Regions from separate parts of the Halomonas tibetensis genome, predicted to be linked through region 2. Evidence: predicted binding sites of a transcription regulator. Region 2 holds the regulator's gene; each other region holds the start of a gene.
The links. Region 2 encodes sigma-54, which starts transcription at its own class of promoters, with help from an activator protein. Its sites were predicted from a motif close to TGGCACNNNNNTTGCTNT; they were not measured.
Positions count from the first base shown of each region.

Region 1: a site for sigma-54 is predicted at 3,024-3,041, ahead of glnL (nitrogen regulation protein NR(II)). Genes of this name have one in related genera too.
Region 3: a site for sigma-54 is predicted at 1,574-1,591, ahead of ACFODV_RS03705 (acyl CoA:acetate/3-ketoacid CoA transferase). Genes of this name have one in related genera too.

Region 1 covers NZ_JBHRSQ010000010.1:28,286-35,905, forward strand. The annotation lists gene glnA (glutamate--ammonia ligase) at 509-1,915, shown strand; gene ACFODV_RS08015 (DUF4124 domain-containing protein) at 2,111-2,677, shown strand; gene glnL (nitrogen regulation protein NR(II)) at 3,091-4,137, shown strand; gene ntrC (nitrogen regulation protein NR(I)) at 4,130-5,542, shown strand; gene ACFODV_RS08030 (deoxyguanosinetriphosphate triphosphohydrolase) at 5,667-7,010, shown strand; gene ACFODV_RS08035 (nuclease-related domain-containing protein) at 7,047-7,620, opposite strand, start outside.
Region 2 covers NZ_JBHRSQ010000006.1:204,840-212,459, reverse strand. The annotation lists gene tldD (metalloprotease TldD) at 1-18, shown strand, start outside; gene yjgA (ribosome biogenesis factor YjgA) at 20-550, opposite strand; gene pmbA (metalloprotease PmbA) at 639-1,979, shown strand; gene ACFODV_RS02030 (HPr family phosphocarrier protein) at 1,989-2,258, opposite strand; gene rapZ (RNase adapter RapZ) at 2,261-3,187, opposite strand; gene ptsN (PTS IIA-like nitrogen regulatory protein PtsN) at 3,233-3,697, opposite strand; gene hpf (ribosome hibernation-promoting factor, HPF/YfiA family) at 3,705-4,013, opposite strand; gene ACFODV_RS02010 (RNA polymerase factor sigma-54) at 4,112-5,527, opposite strand; gene lptB (LPS export ABC transporter ATP-binding protein) at 5,728-6,453, opposite strand; gene lptA (lipopolysaccharide transport periplasmic protein LptA) at 6,462-6,968, opposite strand; gene lptC (LPS export ABC transporter periplasmic protein LptC) at 6,965-7,549, opposite strand; gene ACFODV_RS01990 (KdsC family phosphatase) at 7,554-7,620, opposite strand, start outside.
Region 3 covers NZ_JBHRSQ010000007.1:179,364-186,983, reverse strand. The annotation lists gene ACFODV_RS03715 (Y-family DNA polymerase) at 1-1,057, opposite strand, end outside; gene ACFODV_RS03710 (LexA family protein) at 1,054-1,512, opposite strand; gene ACFODV_RS03705 (acyl CoA:acetate/3-ketoacid CoA transferase) at 1,682-3,664, shown strand; gene ACFODV_RS03700 (bifunctional diguanylate cyclase/phosphodiesterase) at 3,674-6,760, opposite strand; gene ACFODV_RS03695 (MgtC/SapB family protein) at 6,958-7,620, shown strand, end outside.

The DNA of each region.
Region 1 (7,620 bases), on a different contig from region 2:
CGAACTCCGGGATTGGGCCGCACTATGGGGGCACTAGCCAGCTGCCAGCAATTCACTGCTGGCGCCTCATGGCGTTGTAAGCAAGTGTAGTCGTTGGTGAGTCTGCGTATCAAAGGGTTCTGGAAGGAAAAATCTGTTTCAGGCCGTGGTCGCGTTACCTCTCCCCGGCGGGCAAATAAGTTAGGCTGGGCATCTATTTCGCTCTTTTTTGGTGCATTGACAGGTCATGTTGCACAAATAAAGCGCACTGGATCGACCTGACCGATGGCCCCTCACGACGCCGAGGTGTCGTTGATTCAGTCTGGTGCGCCAAAAATTCCTGTTTTATTCTTTTAAATCAGATTTTTGCTGTATCCATGGTGCATCAAGGTGCAACATTGGCATGGTGTATGCTTAGTAGTGAGTAGCGTCGGAAACAATGCCGGCAACCGTGGGCAGCTCGTCTGCGGCATGCTACAACTTCGCAACACACCAAGGCTTCGAGCCAAGCTCAACCCCGGAGGACACCATGTCTGCCAAGACTCTCGCCCTGATTGAAGAACACGATGTGAAGTGGGTCGATCTGCGCTTCACCGACACCCGTGGCAAGGAACAGCACGTCACCATTCCGGCCCGTGATGTGGACGAGGAGTTTTTCGAGAACGGCCAGATGTTCGATGGTTCTTCCATCTCTGGCTGGAAAGGCATCAACGAGTCCGACATGATCCTGCGGCCAGAAGACGGCACCGCCTTCCTCGACCCCTTCACCGAAGATTCCACCCTGGTGCTGCGCTGCGACATTATCGAGCCAGCTACCATGCAGGGCTATGAGCGTGACCCACGCTCCATCGCCAAGCGCGCCGAGGCCTACCTGCAATCCACTGGCCTGGGCGATACTGCCTTCTTTGGCCCGGAGCCCGAGTTCTTTATCTTCGACGAGGTGCATTGGAAGTCCGATATCGAGGGCTCCATGTACAAGATCACCTCTGAAGAAGGTGCCTGGTCCACCGACCGTGCTATCGAGGGCGGTAACCTGGCCCACCGTCCGCGCGTCAAGGGCGGCTATTTCCCGGTGCCCCCGGTGGATAGTTTCCACGACATCCGCGGCGCCATGTGCAACACCCTTGAGGCCATCGGTCAGACCGTCGAGGTGCACCACCACGAGGTGGCCAACGCCGGCCAGAACGAGATCGGGATCAAGTTCAACACCCTGGTCAAGAAGGCCGACGAGGTTCAGGAGATGAAGTACGTGATCCACAATGTGGCTCACGCCTACGGCAAGACCGCCACTTTCATGCCCAAGCCGCTGGTTGGCGACAACGGCAGCGGCATGCACGTGCACCAGTCCTTTTGGAAGGAGGGAAATAACCAGTTCGCAGGCGACGAGTATGCGGGTCTCTCCGAGATGGCGATCTACTACATCGGCGGTATCATCAAGCACGCCCGTGCCCTGAACGCCTTCGCCAATGCCTCCACCAACTCCTACAAGCGCCTGGTGCCGGGCTTCGAGGCCCCCGTGATGCTGGCCTACAGCGCACGTAACCGCTCCGCTTCCATCCGCATCCCTTACACCGCCAGCCCCAAGGGCAAGCGCGTCGAGCTCCGCTTTCCGGATCCGACCGCCAACCCCTACCTGTGCTTCTCGGCGATGCTCATGGCCGGTATCGACGGCATCAAGAACAAGATCCACCCCGGCGACGCCATGGACAAGAACCTCTATGACCTGCCGCCGGAAGAGGGCAAGGCCGTGCCGACCGTGGCCCACAGCCTCGACCAGGCGCTGGAGGCGTTGGACCAGGACCGCGCCTTCCTTACCGAGGGTGGCGTGTTTACCGATGACATGATCGACGCCTACATCGAACTGAAGATGGAGGACGTGGAGCGCATTCGCATGACCACACACCCCATCGAATTCGATATGTACTACAGCTGTTAACAGCTCGCGGTTAACGACGAGCTGCTGGTGACGGCAGCGGCCAGAGGCAAAGCGCCCTGGTACGGCATCGACGCCCGGCGTTGATCAAAAAGGGGTTCCGCCATGGCGGAACCCCTTTATCTTGTTCACTATCCAATGAAGCAATGTGCGACACCATCCACAGACCGCCAGGAAAGCGGTACGCAGGGGGTATCCATGAACAAGGCCTTGATGATCCTGACGATAGGGCTGAGTTTCAGCCTGGCTGCTCAGGCCCAGACGATCTACCGCACCACCGACGCCCAGGGGAACGTGGTGTTCACCGATAATCCGGAGCGGGGCGGCGAGCAGGTGGAGCTGGCGCCGGTAACGGTCGTGCCCGCCACCGGCGAGGTGCGCACCGGCCAGCCCGCACCGCGCGCGCAGGGCAGCGGAGCGGAAACCGTGACGGGTTCCCCCGGGCAGCCCTTCATGCCCTATGACAGCTTCCGCATTCTGTCGCCCAGCCATGAGCAGGCCTTTCCGGTGGGGTCGGCTGGCAACGTGTCGGTGGAACTGGGCATCGAGCCGGCCCTGCGCGAGGATCACCGGGTGCGTTTACTGCTGAATGGCAGGGTGAGTCAGACGGCGATGCATACCACAGCCTTCATGGTCGCCAACATGAATCCCGGCGAGCACGTGTTACAGGCTGAGCTTATTGATGGCAGCGGTGCTGTTCGCCATCGCAGCTCCCCTGTCACCATCTTTGTGCATCGTGCCAGCGTCAACCGCCCGACCAATTAGCTGCCCCCGCGCTGGGCGCCCTGGCCGTGGTGCCCGGACGGAAGTCCGAGGCCCTGTCGCTCTCCACACGATGGCGAACGGCCTCCCTGGCCCGTGAAACCGGCGCCACCACCCGTCGAGACGCCGTCTCCGCTGCGTCGCGGTGAACCGGTCCGTCGACTGCCCGAGGATGATTCTCCTCTGCGCCGCCAAGAGGAGCACGCTACCTACCGTTGAGCCTTCTCGGGGCACCTGGCGCACCAGTGTCGGCCGCTGCTTCGTGCAGATCTTTTTCTTTTGCTCTATTTTGGTGCACTAGCATCCCGCACCGACGCCCTGCGGCCAGTGATCCCGGGCCTCGCAAATCTGGCGCGCTTCTTGCAAACCCTTGGTGTCCTGAAAAGGATACTCCTGGATCCGACATGGGCGAATCGATGTACCAACGCTTGATGGAGCACCTTTCCACCGCTGTGGTTCTTCTGGACGGTGAGCTGAGGCTGCAATGGATGAACCCTGCCGCCGAGGCATTGCTGGCGATCAGCCTCAGCCGGGTAAAGGGAGGGCGGCTGTGCGCCCTGATGGAGAGCGATGATGGGCTCGGTGAGGTCCTGGGCAAGGCGCGGGACGAGTTCCACCCCTTCACCCAGCGCGAGGCGCGGCTCGTTCTGTTGGCCGGTGAGACCCTTACCGTGGATTACACGGTGACGCCGCTATCCCGCCAAGAGCTGCTGCTGGAAATCGAGCCTCGCGACCGGCTGATGCGCATCTCTCGAGAGGAAGCGCTGCTGACCCGCCAGGAAACCATCAAGGTGCTGACGCGGGGTCTGGCCCACGAGGTGAAGAACCCTCTGGGTGGGATTCGTGGCGCGGCCCAGCTGCTCGAGCGCGACCTGGACGATCCGAACCTGAAGGAGTTTACCCGGATCATTGTCGAGGAGGTGGACCGGCTGCGCGACCTGGTGGACTCCATGCTCGGCCCCAACCGTATGACTCGCCACGAGCCGCTCAATATCCACAAGGTGCTGGAGCGGGTGCGTTCGCTGATGATTGTCGAGCATCCCCAGGTGCGGGTCGAGCGTGACTATGACCCCAGCCTGCCCGACCTGGCCGGCGATGAGGCCCAGATGATCCAGGCGGTGCTCAACGTGGCGCGCAATGCCGTGGAGTCGATGAACGAGGCCGCAACGCCAGGGCCTCGGCTGGTGCTGCGCACCCGAGCGCGGCGTCAGTTCACCCTGGGGGCGGAGCGGCATCGCCTGGTGTGCGAGGTGGGGGTGATCGATAACGGACCGGGGGTGCCCGATGGGCTGCGCGAAACGCTCTTCTATCCCATGGTCTCCGGCCGCGCCGAGGGCAGTGGACTGGGGCTCTCCATTGCCCAGGCGATCCTTCACCAGCACCAGGGCCTGATTGAATGTGATTCCGTGCCAGGCCAGACCGAATTCCGACTGCTGATTCCCCTGGAGAAGCGCCATGACTGACGCCGCACGCGTGGTGGTCGTCGACGACGACCGCGCCATCCGCTGGGTGCTCGAACGTGCCCTGGCCCAACCCGACCTGAACGTTGAGTGCATCGAGCGCGCCGATACGGCCCTGCAGCGCTTGCTCGACTCTCCTCCCGATGTGCTGGTCACTGATATCCGCATGCCGGGCATTGATGGTCTGGATCTGATGGCCCGGGTGCGCGAGGTCCATCCCGACCTGCCAGTGATCGTGATGACCGCCCACTCCGACCTGGACAGTGCGGTGGCCTCCTACCAGGGCGGTGCCTTCGAGTATCTGCCCAAGCCCTTCGATGTGGACGAGGCGCTGGCGCTGGTGCGTCGTGCCGTGGCCCACGCCAGGGAGCGTCAGCGCCCGGTGAGCGTGCCCGAGGGGCTGGGCGCCGAGATCATCGGCGAGGCGCCGGCCATGCAGGAGGTTTTTCGCGCCATCGGCCGTCTGTCGCACTCGCATATCACGGTGCTGATCAACGGCGAGTCGGGTACCGGCAAGGAGCGGGTCGCCCGAGCCCTGCATCAGCACAGTCCGCGTGCCGGCAAGCCCTTCATTGCGCTGAATATGGCCGCGATCCCCAGGGACCTGATCGAGTCGGAGCTGTTCGGCCACGAAAAGGGGGCCTTCACCGGTGCGGCCGCCCAGCGCCAGGGGCGCTTCGAACAAGCTGACGGTGGCACTCTGTTCCTGGACGAGATCGGCGACATGCCCGCCGAGACCCAGACCCGTCTGCTGCGCGTGCTGGCCGACGGCGAGTTCTATCGGGTCGGCGGTCATATGCCGGTGAAGGTGGATGTGCGCATCATCGCTGCCACCCATCAGAACCTCGAGAGCCTGGTGGATGATGGGCGTTTCCGCGAGGATCTTTTCCATCGGCTCAACGTGATTCGTGTGCACCTGCCGAAACTGGCCGAGCGGCGCGAAGACATCCCCCAACTGGCCCGCCATTTCCTGGCCGAGGCGGCCAAGGAACTCTCCACCGATATCAAAGTGCTGACCCCCGAGGCCGAGACCCACCTGACCCGCCTGCCCTGGCCGGGCAATGTGCGTCAGCTCGAGAACACTTGTCGATGGCTGACGGTGATGGCCTCCGGGCGCGAGATTCTGGTGGAGGACCTCCCGCCTGAGCTGCGAGGGAGTGACGGCGGCAGCAGGGCCAGCGGCGACTGGCGGGCGGCGTTCCGCGACTGGGCCGATCGCGCCCTGGCCGCGGGACATACCCATCTGCTGGAGGAGGCGGTGCCGGACTTTGAGCGGATACTCATCGAGACCGCGCTGCGCCATACCGGCGGGCGCAAGGGCGAGGCCGCGGAGCTGCTCGGCTGGGGACGCAATACGCTGACGAGGAAATTGAAGACCCTGCTGCCGGCGCTGGCCGACGGGGAGTAGCTCCCTCAGGCCTGTCGATGGAGCCGCCTCGAACGGTATCGTCTTCAGGCAGCGTTCCCGGGTGCCAGGGCTGGGCGGCGGCGTCGGGGGCTGCCAGAATGGGCCTCTCAAGGAGAGAATGCCCATGACGCAGATGAGCTGGGAGCGGCTGCTGGATCCGAGCCGCTTGCACGACCGGCGCGACGAGCGCCCCGGTGGCGGCCGCGACGAGATTGGCCGCAGCCCCTTTCACAAGGATCACGATCGCATCGTCTTCGCCGGCTCCTTCCGGCGCCTGGGGCGCAAGACTCAGGTGCATCCGCTGACCGACAACGACCATATTCACACCCGCCTGACCCACTCCCTGGAAGTGGGCTGTGTGGGACGCTCGCTGGGCATGATCGTCGGTGAGCGTCTCAGCGGCCGCTTGCCGGGCTGGATCACTCCGGCGGATATGGGGGTAATCGTCCAGGCGGCGTGCCTGGGACACGACATCGGCAATCCGCCTTTCGGCCATGCCGGGGAGTACGCTATCCGCGACTGGTTCGCCCGCGCCGACGGCCGTGGCCTCCTCGAGGGCCTCTCGGATCTCGAGCGGCAGGACCTGCTCACCTATGAGGGCAACGCCCAGGGTTTTCGCATCGTCACTCAGGTCGAATACAACCAGTTCCGCGGCGGCATGCGGCTGACCACGGCGACACTGGGGACTCTGCTCAAGTATCCCTGGACGGTGGAGCACGGTGGTACGGCCGGCAAGTTTGGCTGCTATCAGAGCGAGCGGGAGCTGCTGGTCGAGGTGACCGAGCGGTTGGGGCTGCTGCCCCAGGGTGCAGGGCGCTGGTGTCGACACCCGCTGGCCTGGCTGGTGGAGGCCGCCGACGATATCTGCTATGCGCTTCTCGATCTGGAGGATGGCCTGGAGATGGGTATCCTGCGCTTCGAGGAGGTCGCCGAGGTGCTGATCCAGATCGCCGGTGGCGAGCCGGCAGACTATGCGGGAATGCAGCGCCACGGCGTCTCCCAGCGACGGCGCATCGCCGCCCTTCGCGGGGCGGCCATGGAGCGAGCGGTGAACGACGTGGGCGCGGTCTTCGTGGAGCATGAGGCGGAGCTGCTGGGCGGGCGCCTGCGGCAGGATCTACTGGAACTCTGCCATCCGGATCTGGATTGGGGCGTCAAGGCCGCCAAGCAGCTGGCCCGGGAGCGGATCTTCCAGAACGAACGCAAGGCCAAGCTGGAGATCGGCGCTTACACCACGCTTGGCATCCTGCTGGAGGCCTTTATCGGGGCGGCCCACGAGCTTCACCATACCGGGCGCTCAACCTTCAAGCACCAGCGGGTGCTGGCGCTCATCGGTGAGAACACCCCGCGCCCCTCATGGTCGCTCTACGACAGCTATCGGCGCATGCTGGATTTCATCGGTGGCATGACCGACCACTACGCTGTGGATCTGGCCCAAGAGATGGGCGGCCGGCTGCGGGGTGACTGAGAGATACTGAAAGATGTCGCACCTGACGGTATCACCCTAGTCGGCGTGGCCCGGCAGTTGCTCCAGGCGAGTAGTGCGTTCCATCAGCACGCCGATCACGGCGTCGTGGGTGTCGCTATCGAACTCGCCTGGGCAGAGCGCGGCAAGGCGATCGGCAAGGTCTTCGCCGCTGACCACCAGCAGATCTTCGGGACCCTGGCGGGCCTCAACTGCCCAACCGGGCAGGGTCAGCACCCCCATGACAGGCACCTCGCGGCCGGTGAGTTCTGAGAGCCATTTGCCCATCCACGTCGTCAGCTCGCGAGTCTTCTCCAGCGGTTGGCGTTCGCTCCAGCCGGGGAAGCGCAGGCGTGACGGCTCTACCGTGACGAGGTTGATCTCCTTACCTGCGGGGGTGAAGGGACGGGTCCGCGCGCGGGTCTCCACCACGAAGACGCCGCAGGGGGTGACCACGACGTGGTCGATGCGGGTGCCCTTGGCCGGCACATCGTGGAAGACGTAAAAGGGGTGCGCCTCGGGGCGGATCAGTCGCTCGAGTTCCTGGCCTACCGCGAGCTCACAGGCCAGGCCCAGTTTCAGGCGCCGAATGCGCTGGAAATCTCGCATGAGC
Region 2 (7,620 bases):
GGCGGCACCCAGTCCTGATTTACATCCCCGCGGTATCGCGGATCAGCTTGAACAGCTTGCGGGCGCTGGCCGGGGGCTTGTCTCTCTCGCGTTCGCGCTGGGCATTACGAATCAGCTGGCGCAGCGTCTGGCGATCGACGTCGGGGTAGTCGTCGATGAAGGCCTCCAGGGCCTCATCGCCCTCGTCGAGGAGGCGATCCCGCCACGACTCCAGTCGATGGAAGGCGTGGTCTCGGCGCAGCGTCTCCTTTTCGAGCTCGTCATAGACGGCCTTGATCGCTTCAAGATCCTCGCGACGCATGACCTTTCCCACGTACTGCATGTGGCGTCGGCGCCCCTCGTGGGAGCGGATCCTCGAGGTTTCCTCCACGGCGGCCAGCATGTCGTCGGAAAGGGGGAAGCGGGCGCGCTCGCCTGGTGTCATGGCGATGATCGCCTCGCCGAGCGCCTGCAGGGCGTGCATTTCACGCTTGAGCTGGGACTTGCTGACGGGCTCATCGTCCGAGAGCGTAATCTGGGCGAGTAACTCGCGGGGGGAATCCTGGGGCATGCCGCATCCATGGTTGAGGCTAGAGAATTTTCTACAGTATACCAGCCCGCGGCGTCGGGCTTGAGCGCAACATCACGAGGAGAGATCCATGACACAGGCATTCGATGCCGTCGCCCAGCAGACCCAGCTGGAGTCCCGCGCCCAGATGGCCTTGGAACTGGCCCGTCGGCTCGGCGCCGACGCTTGCGAGGTAGGCGCCAGCGTGGACCAGGGCACCGGCGTGAGCGTGAGGGAGGGCGAAGTGGAGACGGTGGAGCTCTCTCGGGACCAGGGTATCGCCGTGACGGTCTATGTGGGCAAGCGCAAGGGCAGCGCTTCCTCCACCGACGCCGGTGAAGCGTCGATCCGCGCGGTGGTAGAAAAAGCCATCGCGATCGCTCGCCACACCGGTGAGGACCCCGCATCAGGCCTGGCCGACGCCGAGCTGATGGCCCGTGAGCTGCCGGACCTCGACGTCCACCACCCCTGGGCTCTGACCACCGAGCAGGCCATCGAGATGGCGCTGGCCTGCGAAGCTGCCGGTCGTCGCCGCCCGGGCATCATGAGTTCCGACGGCGCCTCGCTATCCAGCGGTGAGGGCGTGCGTGTCTACGCCAACAGCCATGATTTCCTGGGCAGCCAGCGTGGCAGCCGCCATTCGCTCTCCTGCATGCTGATCGCCGAAGACGAAAATGGCATGCAGCGCGACTACGACTACACCAGTGCGCGCCACCCTCGTGATCTGCTGGCGCCGGAATGGGTGGGCGAGAGCGCCGCCGAACGCACCCTGCGGCGTCTGGGCGCGAGTCGTCCAGCCACGGGGCGATTGCCGGTGCTGTTCGATCCGGCCCTGGCGGGGGGGCTGATTGGCTCGCTGATGGGCGCCATCGCCGGCAGTGCCCTTTATCGCGAGGCCTCTTTCCTCTGCGATCGGCTTGGCGATGGGCTTTTTCCAGAGTGGTTCAGTCTCCAGGAGCGACCCATGGAGATCGGGGCCATGGCCAGTTCGCCCTTCGACGGTGACGGTGTTCAGACCCGCGACAACGTCTTCATCGAAAACGGCCGCCTGGCCAGCTATATGCTCTCAGCCTACAGTGCCCGGCGACTGGGCATGAAGACGACCGCCAACGCGGGTGGTGCGCGCAATCTGCGTCTCACTGCCCCGTTGGAATCCCGCGACGAGCTGCTTGCCCGCATGGGGCGAGGGGTGATGGTCACCGAACTGATGGGGCAGGGGGTCAATGCCGTGACCGGAGACTATTCTCGCGGAGCGGCGGGCTTCTGGGTGGAGGACGGCAAGATCCAGCATCCGGTGGAGGAGTTCACCATTGCCGGGAACATGGAGGCGATGTTCAAGGGCTTAGTCGGCGTGGGCAGCGATATTGATACCCGCGGCAGCATTCATACCGGCAGCTGGCTGATCGATGAGATGACCGTCGCCGGAAGCTGACGCTCGACCTCACTCATCCTCGTGGAAGCGAGCCTCGAAGAGCGCCTGAACGGCATCAAGCGCCGCGTCAGCATCCTCGCCCTCGGCACTGACGGTGAGTTCGGTGCCGCAGGGAGCGGCCAGCATCAGCAGCGACATGATGTTGGCAGCGTCGCCCTGAAGGGAGCCGTTCTCCACGCTGATGCAAGCATCGAAGGGCTGGCAGCACTGCACCAGTTTGGTGGCGGCGCGGGCGTGCAGGCCACGCCGGTTGGTCAGGGTCAGCTTGCGTTGCGGCACGCTCAACGTCCTTGATGAGGTGTGACGATTGCCGTCCGTTCCGGCGGCGAGGACACGGGTAAAGAGTGGTTGATACCCAGTTCGCGGTGGCGCAGCCGGACCAAGGGGTGAGAGATGGCCAGGCTGGCGGCCAGGCGCTCCGCCAGGTAGACCGAGCGATGCTGCCCCCCCGTACAGCCGATGGCCACCGTCAGGTAGCTGCGGTGGCTGGCCAGATAGGCGGGCAGCCATCGCTCTACCCAGGCTTGAATATCGTGGCGCATCTCATCGACCAGCGCATAGCTCTCCAGAAAGGCGACGACTTCCGGGTCACGACCGGTGCTGGCACGCAGCTGCGGATCCCAGTAGGGATTGGGTAAACAGCGGGCGTCGAACACCAGGTCGGCATCCGGTGGTACGCCGCGTTTGAAGCCGAAAGACTCGATGGTCAGAGTGAGCTGGTCGGGCTGATGGCTGGCCACCTGGTCGGCGATACGACCACGCAACTCATGGACCGAGAGTCGAGACGTATCGATGACAAGGTCTGCCAGGTCGCGGATTCCGGAGAGTGCCAGCTCTTCCGAGTCGATGGCTTCGGCCAGTGTCATTTCGCTGTCTCGAGTCAGCGGATGGCGGCGGCGCGTTTCCGAGTAGCGCTCCAGCAGGATACGGGCATCGGTGGTCAGATAGATCACCTGGCAGTCAATACCTCGGGCACGCACTTCCTCAAGCAGGCTGGGGAAGCGCTGAAGTGCCTGGGGAAGATTGCGCGCATCGATGCTGACGGCGATGGAAGAGCGTGGCGATTCCGGTCCCTTGAGCTCGTCGACCAGGGAGCCGAGCAATACGGCCGGCAGGTTGTCAATGGCATAGTAGCCCAGGTCTTCAAGGGCCTGCAGCGCGATCGACTTGCCTGAGCCGGAACGACCGCTGATGATCACGAGCTGCATGGGGGTCTCCTGGTCGTCAATCTGGCCGGGTGGCCCGCGGGGCATTTACCCCTGTCGTCGGATCGCCTCGATAAGCCGTTCGTGTAGCTCGCGCTGGCTTTCACTCTTGCGCAGCCCGCTACGTGTCTCGGCGTCGTTCATGACGCCCGCTACCTGGGCAAGCAGGGCCAGATGAGCATCTTCGGCCTCCTCGGGTACCAGCAGCACGAAGACCAGGTCGACCGGCTCACCGTCGATGGCGTCGAAATCCACCGGCTCGGCGAGTTTCAGGAACCCGGCAATGGGAGACTTGCAGTGCGGGTTGCGAGCGTGGGGAATAGCCACACCGTTGCCGATGCCGGTGCTGCCCAGGCGCTCACGGCCAATTAGACGGCTGAACACCTCCTGGCTGTCGAGGCTGGGCGTATTCTGGGCGATAAAGGTGCTGAAGAATTCCAGCACTCGCTTCTTGCTGCCCCCGGGGACACTGAACAGGATGCGCTCCGGGGGCAGGATGGTTTCAAGTGACATGGCAGACTCAGCGAGCGCCGGCGCCTTGAGCGCGGGCCTGAGTCTTTTCCTTGTGCTTGACCAGCTGGCGGTCAAGCTTGTCGGCCAGGGCATCGATGGCAGCATACATATCAATATCCTGGGCTTCGGCATGCAGGTCGGCACCGGCAGCATGCAGGGTGCAGGCGGCGTGCTGACGCTCCTTTTCTACGGACAGGGTTACATGCACGTTGGTGATGTTGTCGTAGTGGCGCTCCACGCGAGCCAGTTTCTCGTCCACATAGCCACGCAGGGCATCGGTCAGTTCCACATGATGGCCGGTGATATTGACTTGCATGAGACGCTCCTTGGTCGTTGGTTATGAATCGATTGTAACCCTTTTTCCTGCCTTGCATACCCCTCGTGCCGCCGCCGTCTTAACAGGCCTGATGTCGGTCATCGAAGTCGTTTGCGATCGCTGGAGGAGGGGATGCCCATGGCCTCCCGGTACTTCGCCACCGTCCTCCTCGCCACCTGGATGCCGGCCTCGTCGAGCAGGGTCACCAGTTTGCTGTCGGACAGCGGCTTGCGGGGCGGCTCTTCCAGGATCAGCTTGCGGATCCTGGCGCGGATGGCGGTGCTGGAGTGGGCATCACCCTCGCCGTTGCCGCCGACGTGGCTGGAAAAGAAGTACTTCAGCTCGAACACGCCCCGCGGGGTGTGGATATATTTCTGGGTGGTGACCCGGGAGATGGTCGATTCATGCATCTCCACGACCTGGGCAATGTCGGCGAGAATCAAGGGTTTCATCGACTCCTCGCCGCGCTCGAGAAAACCGAGCTGGCGGACCATGATCTCTCGTCCCACCCGCAGCAAAGTGTCGTTGCGGCTTGAGAGACTCTTCATCAGCCAGCGCGCTTCTTGGAGGTGGTCCTTGAGAAACTGGTTATCCTGGCTCTTGTCCGCACGGCGGATCAGCGCGGCATAGTCGGGCTGGATGCGCAGCTTCGGCAGCGCCTCGGGATTGAGCTCCACGTGCCAGCCGCGGTTATCGTGGCGCGCCACCAGATCGGGGATCACGTAGTCGTTCTCGACGTCGGAATAGGCGCTTCCGGGCCGGGGGTCCAGGGAGCGCACCACGGCGATGGCCGTGTCGAGAGCGTCGTCGTCCAGGCCCAGGCGTCGCTTGAGCAGACGACGATCGTCCCCGGCCAGGGCCTCGAGGAACTGGCGGACCAGGCGACGCGACTGGGGCAGCAGGGGAGTGTCGTCGGGCAGGGCGGCGAGCTGCAGCATCAGGCACTCGCGCAGGTCCCTGGCGAAAACGCCGGTGGGCTCGAACTGCTGCAATCGCAGCAGCACCTGCTCGACCTCTGCGCTGCGCAGGCCCCCTAGCCCCTGGGCTCTGAGGCCGTCGCGGATCTCATCCAGGGGTTGAGCAAGATAGCCGGCGGCGTCTACGGCATCGATCAGGCTCTCGGCGACCTGGCGCTCCCTCGGATCCAGGTCGGTCATCGCCAACTGCCAGGTCAGGTGCCCCTGGAGACTCTGGCCCGCTGCTTCGCGCTCGAAGTCTGGGCCCTCGCCGCTGCCGGCGGGAACGCCCAGATCTTGATAGGTGTCCGACCACTCGCTGTCGGTGACGAGTTCATCCGGGATCTCGCTGGCCCAGTCATCCTCTGGCGTCTCGGTCACCGCCTGCTCGCCAAAATCCTCCTCTAATTCGAGCAGAGGGTTGGATTCCAGGGCCTGCTGAATCTCCTGGCGAAGATCGAGGGTAGAGAGCTGCAGCAGGGCGATGGCCTGCTGGAGTTGGGGCGTCATGGTCAGCTGAGTGCCGACGCGTAGCTGCAGGGAGGCTTTCATGGCCATCGTGACGGTCTGCCCTCGTATGCCGGGAAGTGGCCGGAAAGCATCACCCTAGCCCGGGTGCTGTGGGCTTGCAAGCGTTGGCTTTGCAACTACTGTGCCAGCCGCAAGCAGCATGCCGTCATGGGATAACGACTGGCTTATCATGGGATTGTGTCGTGAGAGTGGTGTCGATAAAGGATTATGGCCAGGTGAAGGCATGGTCAGAGACGGAAGTCCTGGCCCAGGTAAACCTCGCGGACACGCTGATTGGCGAGAATCTCCTCGGCGTTGCCTTCGGCGATGATCTGGCCATCGCCGACGATATAGGCGGTATCGCAGATGTCGAGGGTCTCGCGCACGTTGTGGTCCGTGATCAGCACGCCGATGCCGCGGGCCTTGAGCTGTCGGATGACCCCCTTGATCTCGCCCACCGAGATGGGGTCGACGCCGGCGAAGGGCTCGTCGAGCAGGATAAACGCTGGTTCCGTCGCCAGGGCTCTGGCAATTTCGACCCGCCGTCTCTCTCCGCCGGATAGGCTCATTCCGAGATTGCCGCGAATATGGGTCACATGGAACTCTTCAAGCAGCTGCTCGAGGCGTGCCCGGCGCCCCTCGCGATCGAGGTCCTTGCGGGTCTCGAGGATCGCCATGATGTTGTCGGCCACGGAGAGTTTGCGAAAGATCGACGCTTCCTGGGGCAGATAGCCGATGCCGGCTCGGGCGCGTTCGTGCATGGCCGCCCGCGTCAGATCCAGGTCGTCGATGGCGACTTCACCGGCGTCAGCGCGCACCAGCCCTACGATCATGTAGAAGGAAGTGGTCTTGCCGGCGCCGTTGGGGCCGAGCAAGCCGACGATGCTGCCTTGGCGGATGGCCAGATTGATGTCCTTGACCACGCGGCGGCGCTTGTAGCTCTTGGCAAGATGGCGGGCATAGAGGGTTTTCATGGGCCGCCTTACTGCTCGGGCTGGAGGGTCATGCGAATGCGCTGGCGTCCCTCGACGCCTTCGCCCTCGCTGCGCGCATGCACCACCCGTCGATCGAGGAAGTACTCGAGGTAGCCGCCGTCGAAGGTGTCGCCGCCTTGATGCAGCTCGGCGCGGTCGATCAGTTCCATGCGTCGTTCAGCCACGTGGTAGATGATGGTGCGTCCCCACCCACGGACCAGGGGTTCGCTTGGGTCGGGCTGCTGCTCCAGATAGGCGCGTTCGCCGGTGGCGATGGCCCGGGAGAGCTGACCCTGGGCGTTTCGCTCGATCTCCACCCGATCACCGGTCAGGCGCATGCTGCCCTGGCGGATGTCCACGGCGCCGATGTAGACGGCGGTACCGGCGCGGTCGTCCAGGTTTAGCTGATTGGCCTCTACCTCGATGGGGGCCTCGGCGTCGCTACCCTGGCCGAGAGCCGGTCCGGCAGTCAGCGACAGCAGCAGGCAGAGCAGCAGGGCGGAGATTTGCATCATGGCTGGGGGTCCTCTCGTGTCTCGGGCGGATGGTGACCGCGGACATTGTCGGTTAGCCGGGCGCGATTGTCATGGAGCCAGGCGTCGAAGCGCTCCCCACTCATGCGCTGGGGGGGCTGGCGCAGCAGGGCAGGCGTGTCACTCCAGGCGTGGCCGCTGTTGGCATCATAGTGAAGCACCTCGGTGTCGAGTTGCCAGCGATCCTCGGGGGCGTGAAGCCGAGCGCTGCCTGAGAGCGTCAGCGGATTGCCGCCCGGGCCCAGCACACCGCGGTCGGCCTCGGCGAGCCACACCCTGCCTGCGTTGTCGACGAGTCGGGCGTCAGGGGTCTCGAGGCGAGTGACGTCATCATGGGGCGTGTGCACCAGTCGTGGAGTCTCGACCCGCTGATGAGCGCTTCCTTCGTCGTCGAAGCGTGTCAGTCGCGCACCCTCCAGGTAGAAGTCGGGTTCGCCGGCCGCGTCACGAGGCACCGCCCCGGGCTCACGGACGCTGCTCGTGTCGAGGAGTGCCATCACGCCGCCCAGCGCCAGCAGCACCAGGAAAAGCCAGACCCGAAACGACGGCTGAGGCAGGGCCATGTGCTCAACCGGCCCCGTGCAGGTAGGTGTCGAGTACCGCGTCCCAGTGGCCCTGGGCCTTGAGAAGGGTG
Region 3 (7,620 bases), on a different contig from region 2:
ACTCGGCGTCTACCAGGTCGAGCAGCATCACCCCGCATTTCTGGTAGCGGTAGCCCTCGAGGAAGATGGCCTCCAGAGCGCGGTTGGCCGCCGCCAGCAGCTCGCGGCTGTCGGCGCTGGGACTGGGCAGCGCCACCAGGGCGGCGTTGCGGTACTGGGGTTCACCGGCCAGGAAGGGGTGGGTACGGAGGAACACCTGCACCGCCCGGGCCAGGCTGCCCTGGCGGCGCAGCTTCTCGCCGGCGCGGGCCGCGTGCTGGCGGACCGCCGCCTCCAGTTCGTGGCGCTCGCCGGTGAGCCGGCCAAAGGAGCGCGACACCAGCAGGCGTCGGCGCGGCTCACTCATGTCCTCGAGCACGATGGCCGAGCGGCCGCGCAGTTCCCAGACGAGGCGCTCCATCACCACCGAAAAGCGGCTTCGCACCCAGCGTGGGTCGGCCTCGCGCAGCTCCCAGGCGGTGGTGATGCCCATCAGTGCCAGCCGCTCGGCGCTGCGCCGAGCCACACCCCAGAGATCCTCCACCGGACAGGCCGCGAGCGTCCGACGGGTCGCCTCATCGTCGGCATCCAGGCGGCAGACTCCTTCGAAGGCCGGCTCGCGCTTGGCCAGGCGGTTGGCCAGCTTGGCCAGCACCCGAGTCGGCGCCAGGCCCACCCCCACGGGAATGCCGGTCCAGCGGCCCACGGTCTCGCGCAGGGCACGACAATGAGCCTCCAGCGCCTCCTCGGGAAAGCCGTCGAAACCCACGAAACTCTCGTCGATGGAGTAGGGCTCCACGTCCGGCGAGAACTCCGTCAGCACCTGGTTGACCCGTCGCGACATGTCGCCATAGAGCGCATAGTTGCTGGAGAGCAGCACCGCCTGGCGGCGCACAGCGGGCGGCAGCAGGTGCAAAGGCGCGCCCATGGCCACGCCAAGCGCCTTGAGCTCCTGGGAGCGTGCCACCACGCAACCGTCGTTATTGGAGAGCACCCCCACCGGCCGCCCGGCCAGGCGCGGGTCGAAGACCCGCTCGCAGCTCACGTAGAAGTTGTTGCCGTCGACCAGGGCAATCATGGCGCCCGCCCCAACAGATCATGGAGCACATGGGTGACCACGCCCCACACCTCGCACTCGCGCCCGGCCAGGGGAATCGGCGCGAAGCGCGGGTTGCTGGCCACCAGCCACACCGCCGCGCCGTGCTGCTCCAGGCGTTTGACGGTGGGCTCCCCCTCCAGAGCGATGACAATCACCCGGCCCGGAAGCGGCTCCAGACTGCGGTCCACCACCAGCAGGTCACCGTGGTGAATGCCGTCGCCGAGCATGGAATCGCCCTCGGCGCGCACAAAGTAGGTGGCCGCCGGGCGCTTCACCACGTAGGCATGCAGGTCGATCTCCGCATCCAGATGATCGTCGGCGGGGCTGGGAAAGCCTGCCCGCACCCGACAGCCCATCAGCGGGCGGAGCGGCCCCACCCCCTCGCTGGCGGCGCGCCCGACGACGCGAACCCTCGTTCGAAGCAAGAACGACATGAACATCTCCCTGAATACTGTAATTCCATACAGTATCAGGCAGAGAGAAACGCTTGGCAAATGCCCCGCCCCTCGCTCAACGGAGCAGCGTGCTAACGTAGCGTCAGGTCGCCAGAGAGCGCCTCGCACGACAACAACAACGACAACGCACGCCGAGAGGTCTCCCGCCATGGAACGCCGCACTCACCCGCTGCTCACCGACCGTCCCTTCAGCCCCAAGGGCAAGGTGGTCTCCGCCCGCGAGGCAGTGGAGTTGATTCGCGACGGCGACGCCGTGGCCACCGGCGGCTTCGTCGGCATCGGCTTTGCCGAACACCTGGCGGTGGCCCTGGAGGCGCGTTTCCTGGAGAGCGGGTCGCCGCGCGACCTCACCCTGATGTATGCCGCCGGCCAAGGCGACGGCAAGACCCGCGGACTGAATCATTTCGGCCATGAAGGGCTCGTGGCCAGGGTGATCGGCGGCCACTGGGGGCTGGTGCCGACGCTGCAGAAGCTGGCCATCGAGGGGCACATTCAGGCCTGGAACCTGCCCCAGGGGGTGATCTCCCACCTGTTCCGCGACATCGCCGCCGGCAAGCCCGGCACTCTCACCCGGGTGGGACTCGGCACCTTCGTCGACCCGCGTCTGGAAGGCGGACGAATCAACGCCATCAGCACCGAGGAGCGAGTACGGCTGCTGATAATCGACGGCGCGGAGACCCTCTTCTACCCGGCGCTGCCGCTGCAGGTGGCGCTGCTGCGCGGTACCACCGCCGACACCCTGGGCAACGTGACCATGGAGCGCGAGGCGCTGGTGCTGGAGGCGCTGGCCATCGCCACCGCGGTGCACAACTCGGGGGGCCTGGTGATCGTGCAGGTGGAGCGGCTGGCCGAGTCCGGCACCCTGCACCCCAAGGAGGTGCGGATTCCCGGGGTGCTGGTCGACTGCGTGGTGGTGTGCGACGAACCCGAGCACCACTGGCAGACCTTCCGCACCCTCTACAACCCGGCCTACTCCGGCGAGATCAGGGCACCCATGGTCGCGCCGGAGCCCATGGCCCTCTCCGCGCGCAAGATCATCGCCCGCCGCGCCGCCTTCGAGCTTACGCCCAACAGCGTGGTGAACCTGGGCATCGGCATGCCGGAAGGGGTCGGCGCGGTGGCCAGCGAAGAACGCATGTTGGAACTGGTGACGCTGACCGCCGAACCCGGGGTGATCGGCGGCCTGCCCGCCGGCGGGCTCGACTTCGGCGCCGCCCTCAACACCCAGGCGATCATCGACCAGCCCGCCCAGTTCGATTTCTACGACGGCGGCGGCCTGGATATCGCCTTCCTCGGCATGGCCCAGGCCGATGCCGCCGGCAACGTCAACGTCTCGCGCTTCGGTAACCGCCTGGCCGGTGCCGGCGGCTTCATCAACATCAGCCAGAACGCCCGCCGCGTGGTGTTCATGGGTACCTTTACAGCCTGCCGAGAGGAGCTTGTGGTGATCGACGGCGCCCTGCGCCTGCCCGCGGGCGGCCACCCCAAGTTTGTCGGCGAGGTGGAGCAGCGCACCTTCAGCGGCGCCCTGGCCGCCGCCGACGGCAAGCCGGTACTTTACGTGACCGAGCGGTGCGTCTTTGCGCTGACGCCCAAGGGCCTCGCCCTCGTCGAGATCGCTCCGGGAGTGGAACTCGAGCGCGACATTCTCGCGCAGATGGGCTTCACGCCGCTGATGCCCGAACCGCCGCAGGTGATGGACCCGCGCATCTTCCAGGAAGCACCAATGGGCCTGCGCGAGACGCTGCTTGAGCGCCCGCTGGCCCAGCGCTTCCACTTGGATGCGGCGGACGAAGTGCTGTTTATCGACTTCGAGAACCTGCGCGTGGACACCCAGGCCGACGTGAACGCCATCGAACGAGAGGTGGAGGCGCGGTTAGCCCCGCTCGGCCGGCGAGTCTATGCGGTGGTCAACTACGATCACTGCCGCATCGACGACGCAGTGCTGGGGGCCTACACCGAGATGGTGCGTGGCCTGGAGGAGCGTTTCTATACCCGGGTCACCCGCTATACCACCAGCGGCTTCATGCGCCGCAAGCTGGGCCATGCCCTGGAGGCGCGGGCCGTGGCCCCGCATATCTATCAGAGCGCCCCCGAGGCCGAGGCGCATCTCCACGACGGCGATGGCTGACGCCTTGCCTCAGCCATCGAGTTCGAGGGCCTCCACCGGCACCGGCCGCCCAAACAGGTAGCCCTGCAGGATTCGGCAGCCATGCGCCAGCAGCCAGTCTCGCTGCGCTACGGTCTCCACGCCTTCGGCGACCACCTCCAGCTGCAGGCTCTGAGCCAGGGCGATGGTACTGGCGACGATCGCCTCGCTGGCCTCATCCTCCAACAGGTCGCGCACGAAGGACTGGTCGATCTTGAGCTGGTCCAGCGGCAGCCGCTTGAGATAGGCCAGCGAGGAGTAGCCGGTGCCGAAGTCGTCCAGCGCAAAGCGCACGCCCCACTCACGGAGCTCCAGAATCCGGCTGCGCGCCTCGTCCCGGGCCTCGAGCAGCAGGCTCTCGGTCACCTCGAGCTTGAGGCGGGAGGCCGGGGCGCCGGTCGCCTCGAGGATCTCCAGCACGCGCTTGACGAAATCCGGTTCGCGGAACTGTCTTGGGCTGACGTTGACCGAGAGGCTCATCACCGCCCGCGCCGGATCTGCGGCCCAGGCCGCCAGCTGCCGGCAGGCGGCCTCCAGTACCCAGTGGCCGATCGGCACGATCAGCTGGTTCTCCTCGGCCAGGGGAATGAACTCATCGGGCGACACCAGGCCGCGCACGGGATGCTGCCAACGCAGCAGCGCCTCGACACCGACAACGGCACCTCGCTCGTCCACCTGAGGTTGGTAGTGCAGGCGCAGCTCATCGTTGGGCAGCGCCTGGCGCAGATCCGTCTCGAGTCGCGCACGGGCCTGCAGGCGCACCTGCATCTCGGGGTCGAAAAAGGCCATGACGTTGCGACCCGCCGCCTTGGCCTGGAACAGCGCCATGTCGGCCTGCTGCAGGATATCGTCGAGGGTCGTCTCGTGGTCGCGGTAGAGCGTCAGGCCGATACTCATCGATACGCTGAGGCGCTCTTCGCCGAGGCGCATCGGCGCCTGCATCACCGCCAGCAGCTTGGTGGCGATGCGTTCGGCGACCACCGCCACCTCCTCCTCGTCGGTCCCGAGGTCATGCAGCAGCACAGCGAACTCATCGCTGCCCAGCCGGGCCACGGTGTCGGTATCACGCAGCACCCCCTCCAGCCGACGGGCCACCTCCTGCAGCAGCTGATCACCGGCGTGGTGACCGAGGGTATCGTTGACCTGCTTGAAGTGGTCCAGATCGAGGAACAGTAGCGCACCGATCTGGCCGTTGCGGTAGCTATCCTTGAGCGCTCCTTCCAGGCGGTCGAGCATAAGCCGCCGATTGGGCAGGCCGGTGAGGGGATCGAAGAAGGCCAGCTGGTGGATCTCCTGCTCGGCCGCCTTGCGCTCGGTCAGATCGCTGAAGGTCGCCACGAAGTGGGTCGTCGTGCCGGCGGCATTGCGCACTGCGGAGAGGGTCAGCCACTCCGGGAAGACCTCGCCGTTCTTGCGTCGGTTCCAGACTTCTCCCTGCCAGCTGCCGGTGCGCAGCACGCTGCGCCAGAGACGACGATAGAAGACCTCGTTGTGCAACCCCGACGACAGCAGTCGCGGGTTCCTGCCCACCACCTCGGCCTCGGTATAGCCGGTGATTCGCGTGAAGGTGTCATTGACCTTGAGGATGCGGCTGTCGCCATCGGTGATCAGCATGCCCAGGTGGGTCTCGAAGGCAGTGGCGGCGATGCGCAGCTGGGCCTCGGTGGCGCGCTCCTCGGTGACATCGCGAACCACTGCCAGTGACCCGCCGGATACTTCCTCTTGCGAATCGCCCGGGGCCAACAGTGGACTCAGCACCGCGTGAAACTGACGCGGCTTCCCGCCGACGTGAAGCGTATAATCATATTCCACCGGCTTGCCTCCCAGACTCAGCGCCTCAAAGGCCTCATCGAGCTGGTCGGCCATGGCCGGCGGCAACACCTCACGGTAGGGACGCTTCAGAATCGCGCCAATATCGATCAGCAGCTCGTTGGGATCGGGGGCGTGAATATAAGTGAAGCGCCCTCCGTCATCGAAGACGAAGATCATGTCCCGGATCGAGCCCACCAGCGCCTGAAGACGCGCCTCGCGGGACTGAATGTCGAGGCGGGCCCGCTCGCGCTCCCTGACCTGCCGGTGGACTTCTCCCTCAAGGCGCAGCCGATTGAGATAGTGGCGTAGCGCCAGCCAGCCGAGCCCCATAACCGCTAGACCAATCAACACCCGGACCCACAGGCGATTCGTCCAGCCGCCGAGCAAGACCTCCCTCTCCTCGCCCACCACGACAACGAAAGGCAGATCATCGACTCGTCGCATGGTATAGATCCGCTCGTCACCATCCAGCGGCGACGCCGTAGTTAAATGCACCCGGGGCTCACCGCTCTCGATGAAGGCGCGTGTCAGGGGCTCGTCGATCTGCACCCCTAGGGATTCCAGAATCTCGTCACCTTCTCGAGGACGGCGAGCAATCAGGTGCATCTCGGTATCGATGATGGCGATGCTCTCACCGCGCGCCAGGCTCAGCCGCTCCAGAGCCTGGCCGAACACACCGGGATCGAGTTCCACCATGGCCAGCCCCTCACCATCGGGCAACCGACGGCCATGCATTACCACATGGCGACGTGTTACCGCCGACCATAACAGCGGCGTTACCCGCTCTGTGAGTGCAGGCATGGTCTCAAAGGCGCGGTAGAAGGGCAGGCCAGAGATATCGAAGCCGGGGGGATACAGCGAACTGGAGGAGGCGACAATACGCCCCTCGGGATCGATGAGGCTGATCTTGTCAACCAGGTCCAGGCGTCGACTACGCTGAGCCAGGAAGCTTTCCGTCTGCGCCAGATCCAGGGGCTCCCCCAGCAGGCGCTGACGCCAGGGCGGCTGCAGCAGTTCCGTCACGCCCGACAGGATAAAGTCGCTGGCGGAAAAGATGCTGGCGACCCACTCGGCAACCAGGTCGGCCCGTGCCGCGGTTCGCTCGTGAGCGGCCTGCATATCACGCTGGTACTGGTCGACCATGAAGCCGGCCAGGGAACCCAGCAGCACCACCATGCCCACCAGGTAAAGGGCAATAGCAACCCGGCGATCCTTTCGAACGCGACGATCAGCCATCTCGTCGCCCCGGGTGACAGGCTCGACCATCAGTCGGCATTCCTTGGGTGTATAGGCGAATATCATAACAGCGTAATGGTTAAGTGACGCCTGTGCCGACCTGGCAACAGCAAGTTTCACGCTGCCTTAACGAGGCCGACCACCTAGCCTGTAGGCCGCATGGCAATCGTACCGCGCTCCGTCCATTCTGAACGAACCAGCCGAGACGACCGCCGGGACCCATTGCCATGGACGACGTTGCCAGCCAATTCATCGCCTCCAACCAGACCGCCATCCAACTCGCGGTAGCCCTGCTGCTCGGCGCGCTGATCGGCACCGAACGGGGCTGGGTAGCCCGGGAGCAAAAGTCCGGCGAGCGTATCGCTGGCATCCGCACCCATGCCCTGGTGGGGCTGCTGGGCGGCATTGCTGCCCTGCTCACCGAGGCGCTGGTCGCCTTGGCTTTTCCGCTGCTGTTCCTGGCCGTAGCAGCGATCGCCGTGGTGGCCTGGCGGGCTCGAGTCGCCGAGCACCGCGACTACAGCATCACCGGCCTGATCGGGCTGCTGCTCACCTTCTGTTTCGGCGCCATCGCTGTCGCTATCGACGTGGCACTGGCCACCGCCTGCGCGGTGATCACCGCGGTGATCCTCGACAACAAGCACGAGATCCACGGCCTGCTCGACAAGCTTCAGGCCCACGAGCTCGACGCCGGTCTCAAGCTGCTGATGATCTCGGTAGTGATGCTACCCCTTCTACCCAACCAGGGCATGGGGCCTGGAGGCGTCCTCAACCCCTACGAGATCTGGTGGATGGTCGTCATGATCGCCGCCATCTCCTTCGTCGGTTACTTCGCCGTCCGCCTGGGGGGGCCAGAGAAGGGCATCCTCTTCACCGGCCTGTTCGCCGGG